2 regions of the Cupriavidus alkaliphilus genome follow, and region 2 is predicted to be linked to the other one. Evidence: predicted binding sites of a transcription regulator. Region 2 holds the regulator's gene; the other holds the start of a gene.
What was found. The regulator sigma-54, encoded in region 2, starts transcription at its own class of promoters, with help from an activator protein. The targets are predictions, from matches to a motif close to TGGCANGNAANCTGCTTT.
Positions count from the first base shown of each region.

Region 1: a site for sigma-54 is predicted at 1,403-1,420, ahead of FHX60_RS09885 (GTP cyclohydrolase II). Genes of this name have one in related genera too.

Region 1 is NZ_JACHWE010000002.1:760,829-764,556, reverse strand. It holds gene FHX60_RS09890 (acyltransferase family protein) at 86-1,210, shown strand; gene FHX60_RS09885 (GTP cyclohydrolase II) at 1,478-2,716, shown strand; gene FHX60_RS09880 (URC4/urg3 family protein) at 2,713-3,728, shown strand, end outside.
Region 2 is NZ_JACHWE010000004.1:52,614-56,341, forward strand. It holds gene FHX60_RS15125 (PTS sugar transporter subunit IIA) at 1-164, opposite strand, end outside; gene hpf (ribosome hibernation-promoting factor, HPF/YfiA family) at 516-866, opposite strand; gene FHX60_RS15135 (RNA polymerase factor sigma-54) at 915-2,393, opposite strand; gene lptB (LPS export ABC transporter ATP-binding protein) at 2,517-3,317, opposite strand; gene lptA (lipopolysaccharide transport periplasmic protein LptA) at 3,326-3,728, opposite strand, start outside.

The sequences.
Region 1 (3,728 bases), on a different contig from region 2:
CAAAATGTATGCATTGCGGCACATTGGGTGCGGGCGCAACGGGTAGAATCGCGCCTTCCGTGCCTTTTGCATTCTCCCTATAACAATGAGCTCCTGCCCGTCGCGCCTGCCGTGCATCGACGCCCTGAAAGCCGTCAGCTCCCAACTGATCGTCCTGCACCACCTCGCCTTCTATGGACCGATGTCCGACGCCGCGTACCGGCTGGCGCCGGGGCTGCTGGACTGGCTCTATGACTACGCGCGCATCGCGGTGCAGGTGTTCCTGGTGATCAGCGGCTTCCTGGCGGCGCGCAGTCTGGCACCCGACGGACGGCTTGAGATCCGCCAGCACCCGCTGTCGCTGCTGTGGCGCCGTTACCAGAAACTGGTGGTGCCGTTTGCCGCGGCGATCCTGCTCAGCGTTGCCGGTGCCGCCGTGGCGCGGCACTGGATGACGCATGACTCGATCCCGGCGTCCCCCACGCTGGGGCAGTTGCTTGCGCACCTGACGCTGCTCCATGACATCGTCGACGTCGACGCGTTGTCGGCCGGGGTCTGGTACGTGGCCATCGACCTGCAATTGTTCGCGCTGCTGCTGGGCACGCTGTGGGCCGCACGCGCGGTGTCGCGCGGCAGGGCGCCAGCGGGCGTGGCGGCCAGCATCGGGCTGGTGGCGCTTGCGGCCGTGGCGTCGCTGTTCTGGTTCAACCGCGATGCCGCTTGGGATATCTGGGCGGTGTACTTCTTCGGCGCCTATGGCATGGGCACGCTGGCCTACTGGGCGTCGGCGCCCGGCCGGCCGCTGCTGCCGCTGGCGCTGATCGGCGCGGTGGCGCTGGGCGCGCTGGTGCTGGATTTCCGGCTGCGGATTGCCGTGGCGCTGGCCACCGCGCTGGTGCTGGCGCTGGCGCGGCGCGGCGAATGGCTGGAACGCTGGCCACGGGCGCGCGTGGTGGGCTACTTCGGACGGATTTCCTATTCCGTGTTCCTGGTGCATTTCCCGGTGTGCCTGGTGGTCAATGCGCTGGTGTCGCACCTGGCACCGGGGCAGCCGGTGCTGAACGCGCTCGGCATGGTGGCGGCGTGGGCCCTGAGCAATGTGGCGGGCGCCGTGTTCTACCGCTTCGTCGAAAGTGCGCAGCCGTTCGCGGCACTGCGGGCGATGCTGGGCGGCCGCCGTGACGCGGCAGGCGACTCGGGCCCGGGCTCGGCGAGCCGCCCGACCATGTAACCCTTGCACGCATCGCCGCGCGGCACTACCCGGGGCGCGCTTGCGTTGCGTGGTCGTGCTCGGCATCCGCGTGGTGCATGGGTGCCGCGGGCGTGGTGCCGTCGGCACGCCGGGCGTGCATAGCGCTGCCGCGGACTTGCGTTGGGCGCCACACACATGAACGCCACACTGGCGTAAACGGGCATTGGGCGATGGCACAAAGGTTGCCTAGTATGGAATCGTAAACCTGACCGATTGGTCAGGATTCCATCGGGAACCGAGGGTGTCATGTCCGACCATATCGTCCTGACTTCGCACGCGCGCCGCGACAAGCCGGCCGAACCCATCCACTGGGGCGCACCCACGGCGGCGGAGCGCGGGCCGGTGATTGCCAGCCTGGGCAATCCGGCGCAGCGCAATGTGATCGGCACCCACGCCGGCGCCTACGCCATCTACCGCGCGCTGGCGGTCGCCTCCGGCACGCTGCAGCGCGACCATCGCCCCGACCTGACCGACACCGCGCCCGCCGAGGCCATCGGCCCGCATCCGCAGTGGGGCGAGCCGGGCAAGATCGTCTCGCTCGACCCCTGGGGCCACCTGGTCTCCACCGTCTTTGCCGACCGCATTGCCGCCGGCGTCGACATCCGCCCGACCATCGCGGTGACGCGCGCGCACATCAACATGCCGGAGCTGGTTTCGGCCATTGCCGCGGGCCGGCTCAAGCCCGACGGCAACCTGTTGCATGCCAATGGCGACGTGCGCGTGACCAAGGCGGCGGTCGACCCGGTGTGGTACCTGCCCGGCATGGCGGTCCGGTTCGGCATCAAGGAAAGCGTGCTGCGCCGCAGCCTGTTCGAACAGACCGGCGGCATGTTCCCGGAACTGGTGACGCGGCCGGACCTGAAGGTTTTCTTGCCGCCGATCGGCGGCATGACGCTGTATTTCTTCGGCGATGTCAGCCAGCTGGGCCAGCCCGAGACCCGCGTGGCCTGCCGCGTGCACGATGAATGCAACGGATCGGATGTGTTCGGGTCAGACATCTGTACCTGCCGGCCGTACCTGGCACACGGCATCGAGGTGTGCATCGAAATGGCGCAGCAGGGCGGTGTCGGGCTGGTGGTCTACAACCGCAAGGAGGGCCGCGCGCTGGGCGAGGTGACCAAGTTCCTGGTCTACAACGCCCGCAAGCGCCAGGTTGGCGGCGACCGCGCCGAGACTTATTTTGCCCGTACCGAATGCGTGGCGGGCGTGCAGGACATGCGTTTCCAGGAGCTGATGCCGGATGTGTTCCATTGGCTGGGCATCCGCCGCATCGACCGCTGGGCGTCGATGAGCAACATGAAGCATGGGGCGCTGGTGGCGCAGGGCATCGAGGTGGTCGAGCAGGTGGCGATCCCCGAGGCGCTGATCCCCGCCGACGCCCGTGTCGAGATCGACGCCAAGGTGGCCGCCGGCTACTTCACGCACTACACGCCGCCGGATGCGAACGAACTGGCCCTGGCAAAGGGCAGGGGGTTGAACGAATGACGAGGTATCCCGAGGACAGCGCCGGCAACGAGCGCCATGGCAACGGCTGGCTGAGCCCGGTGCCCGAAGGGCATCCCGCTTCGGCGCTGCTGTGCGCCGAGGCGGTGCGCACCCATTGCGCGGCGGTCACCGAGCACGTCGCCAGCGGCGCTTCCGAACGCTTCACCTGGCACCCGGACCGCGTGCATGCAATTGCCGATTACGTCGCCAGCACCATCCGCCAGCGCTATCCGGACCTGCAGGTGCCGTATCACAGCCGCTGGCGTCATTTTGAAAGCGGCGCGGGCGACCAGCGCACGGACCGCTGGCAGGTGCTGTGCGAGCGCGCCGCGCTGAGTGGTCCCGAGCACCGCGAGGAGCGCGCCCGCATCGGCATCGACCTGGTGATCCCCAGCGTGCTGCTGGATGCCGGCGCCGGGCCGGAATGGCGCTACCGCGATCCGGCCAGCGACCTGGTGCTGACGCGTTCGGAAGGTCTGGGCGCGGCCAGCTTCGACCTGTTCGCGCGCGGCGGCTTCTCCGCGGCGCCGGGCGATCCCCTGCGCGCCGATGCCGAGCGCCTGCAGCGCATCGACGCCGACAGCATTGCCCATGCCTTCCAGGTCGCGCAGCACAACCCGCTGGTGGGCCTGGAAGGCCGCGCCGGGCTGCTGCGCCGGCTGGGCGAGGTGATGGACGCGACCCCGGCGCTGTTCGGCCGGCCGGCGCGGCTGGGCAACCTCTATGACTACCTGAAGGCGCACGCCGTGGGCGGCCAGCTCGATGCCGGCTTCCTGCTGCGCACCTTGCTGGTGGGCCTCGGGCCGGTGTGGCCGGGGCGCATCGTGGTCGAGGGCGTGTCGCTGGGCGATTGCTGGCGCCATCCGGCCGCGCCGGGCGGGCTGGTGCCGTTCCACAAGCTGACCCAGTGGCTGACCTATTCGCTGCTGGAGCCGCTCGAGGACGCCGGCCTGACCGTGACCGGCCTCGATGCGCTGACCGGCCTGCCCGAGTACCGCAACGGCGGCCTGCT
Region 2 (3,728 bases):
CCCAGCGACTCGCGCGCGAACAGGTTGTCGGTGACGATGGCGCGCGCCACGCCATGGTTGTTCTCGAAGAGGAGCCCGGCCTGCTCGAACACACGTTTCTTGCTGGTGACGCTGACGTCGAGGGTGATGTTGCCGGGTGGCAGCAATTTGGCCAAACGATTCATGGGCGATGCGCAGGATTTCAGTTAGCGGGCGGATCGTTCCGCCGGGCAGCGTCTGGCTCCCTCACCGCTGCCGGCGCGGGGGAAGACGTCCGGCCCATTATAGAGCAGCGACTACCCTTGCATTGTGCGGTGCAGCGCGGGCAGGCGCGGCCACGATTTCTCTCTCTTTGTATGGCGCAGCATACACCTTGGCGCTGCGCTTGCGAACCTTTCGGGCTTCCATGCATGGCAAGGTTTGCTCCGCTGCCACAGCCCGCACAGCGCCAGGGCGCAAAAAAGCCGCGCTTCGCGGCGCGGCTTGCCTGTGGAATCCTGGTTCAGCAGCCCTCTGCGGGGCTGCCGGGCACGGGTTTATTGCTGCATTTGCGCTGCGGCCATCTGGTACTTGACCGCTTCGCGGTCGTGGCCTTGCACGCGATCCTTGTAGCGAATCACCTGACGGTCCAGCTTGTCGACGAGTGCGTCGATCGCCGCATACAGGTCTTCGTGATGCGCCTCGACAAAGATGTCCTTGCCCTTTAGATGCAGATTGATTTCCGCGTACTGACGCCGGTCCTTTTCCTTGTGATTGTCGACAGAGAGCAGCACGCTAACGCCAATGACTTGATCGAAATGCCTGACGATTCGCTCCAGCTTCGTTTCCACGTACTCACGCAGAGGGGGCGTGATGTCCAGGTGGTGTCCACTGATCTTGAAGTTCATAGCGCTTCTCCTTCTGAAAGAGCCTCACCAGGCAGGCGGTGGGCTCGGCTACAAAGACTTGCGGAGATTGACTGCGGGGATTTTCAAGGCTTCACGATACTTGGCGACCGTGCGGCGTGCGACAACGAAGCCCTGTTCGCCCAGCAGTTCGGCGATGCGACTGTCGGAAAGGGGATTCCTCGGGTCTTCGGCTCCTATCAGTTGCTTGATCAAGGCGCGGATGGCCGTTGATGAAGCCGCGCCACCGGTTTCGGTGGACACGTGGCTGCCAAAGAAGTACTTCAGTTCGAAAGTACCCATCGGCGTAGCCATATATTTATTGGTCGTCACCCGGGAGATGGTTGACTCGTGTAAACCCAGTGTATCGGCAATCTCCCGCAAAACCAAGGGGCGCATGGCGATTTCACCGTGGGTGAAAAAGTTCTTTTGACGCTCGACAATGGCCTGCGAGACACGCAGGATGGTGTCGAACCTTTGCTGGATATTCTTGATCAGCCAGCGTGCTTCCTGCAGCTTCTGCTGCAGCCCGGCGGTACCGGTCTCGCCTTTGGCGCCACGCAGGATCTGTGCGTACATATCGTTGATGCGCAGCCTCGGCATCACATCCGGATTGAGCTGCGCGATCCAGCCGCCGCCGCTCTTGCGCACGAACACATCAGGCACAACGAAATCGGCCTCCGGACGGCTGTACGCATGGCCCGGGTAGGGCGCCAGCGAGCGGATCAGGTCATGCGCGGCCTTGAGTGCGACCTCATCGACCTGCAGGGCCTTCTTCAGCCGCGTGTAGTCGCGTACCGCCAGCAGTTCCAGGTGATGGGTGACGATGGTCAGCGCGAGTTCGCGCTGCGGGTGCGTCAGGCGGCGCAATTGCAGCGCCAGGCATTCGGCCGCGTTGCGCGCGCCCACACCAGGCGGATCGAAGCTCTGCAGCAGCGTCAGGATGGCGTGGACTTCGTCGGGGTCGAACTCGAGTTCTTCGGGCAGCTCCGCGCAGATCTCTTCGAGCGAGGCGCTAAGGTAGCCATCGTCATCGAGCGATTCGATCAGGAAGATGGCGAGTCCCTTGTCGCGCGCCGAGATCTTCAGCGGTGTCAGCTGCTCCATCAGGTATTCGCGCAGCGTGGGCTCGGCATCGCGCAGCTGCATCGGCGTCTTTTCGTCCTCGTCGCCTTGCGGGCGGCGGGCGAAATCGTCCAGGCTCCAGTCGCCGTTGCCGTAGTCGTCGCCGCTGCTGTTGTCGCCGTAGCTGTCATCGGCGCCGCCTTCGGCGCGCGCGTCGCCATTGCCCTGGGGCTCGGCGGGGGCGGGCGCGGGCGCGCTCTGGACGTTGACCGAGCCATCGGCCGCCACGCGCAGCGGGCTTTCGATCCAGTCGTTCTCCCGCTCGAGCAGCGGGTTTTCCGTCAGCGCCTGTTCGACTTCCTGCTGCAGTTCCAGCGTGGAAAGCTGCAGCAGCCGGATCGACTGTTGCAGCTGCGGGGTCAGTGCCAGGTGCTGGGAGAGGCGGAGCTGTAGCGACGGTTTCATGCGACCTATTTTATGCGCATCTTTCCGATGTTGGAACGGAAATTGCTATCGCTGATGCGCCGTGATCGCCGCTGGCTCTCCCTGCCATGCGGCCATGGCGGCCCGTGCGGGGCCGCCGACTTGTCACATGCGGAAGTTCTCGCCCAGATAGACGCGCCGCACGGCGTCATTGGCGATGATGTCTTCGGGCTGGCCCGCGGCCAGCACCGTGCCTTCGCTGATGATGTAGGCGTGATCGCAGATGCCGAGCGTCTCGCGCACGTTGTGGTCGGTGATCAGCACGCCGATATTGCGCGCCTTGAGGAAGCTGACGATGCGCTGGATCTCGCCCACGGCGATCGGGTCCACGCCGGCAAAGGGCTCGTCCAGCAGGATGAAGCGCGGCGATGACGCCAGTGCGCGCGCGATTTCCACGCGGCGGCGCTCGCCGCCGGACAGCGACAGCGCCGGATTGTTGCGCAGGTGCGCGATCTGCAGGTCGTCGAGCAGGGCATCCAGGCGGCGCTCGATCTCGGCCTTGGCCAGCGGCTTGCCCTTGTCCTGCTGCAGCTCCAGCACCGCGCGGATGTTTTCCTCGACGTTGAGCTTGCGGAACACCGAGGCTTCCTGCGGCAGGTATGACAAGCCCATGCGCGCGCGCTCGTGGATCGGCAGGCCGCTGATGTGGTCGCCGTCGAGCACGATGTCGCCTTCGTCCAGCGCCACCAGGCCGACGATCATGTAGAACGACGTGGTCTTGCCCGCGCCGTTGGGGCCGAGCAGCCCGACCACCTCGCCGCTCTTCACGTCGAGCGAGACGTCCTTGACCACCGTGCGCGAGCCATAGCGCTTCTTCAGGTGGCGCACGACCAGCGTGCTGCCGCCGGGCAGGACGGAGTTGGCTTCGACGACAGGCTTGTCGGCAATGGTGGCGGTATCGGTCATAAGTACGGTCAGGGTTTGTTGGCGGGCGCGGGCGCCGACTTCAGGTCCAGCGGCGAGCCGCCTGCGGTGCCGGACTTCTGGTCCTGGCGCGGCGACAGCACCGCGCGCACGCGGCCTGACGGGTTGGCCGCCGCGGCATCGCCGCTGCCGCCGCCCGCCGCGGTATAGAGTTCCTTGCGGCTGTCGTAGGTCAGCACCGCGCCGCGGATCTCGTCGACCAGCTTGGCGCCCTGCAGCCGCGCCATGCGGGCATTGCCGATCAGCTTGGAGAATTCCTGCTTGCCGTCGTATTCGATGCGGTCGCCCCAGCCGTCGATGTATTCATCGACGCCCTCGCGCTTCTGGCGGATATAGGCCTGCTTGCCCGGCTTCGAGGTGGCCACGGCGAACTGGTAGCCCTCGGGGTCGGTG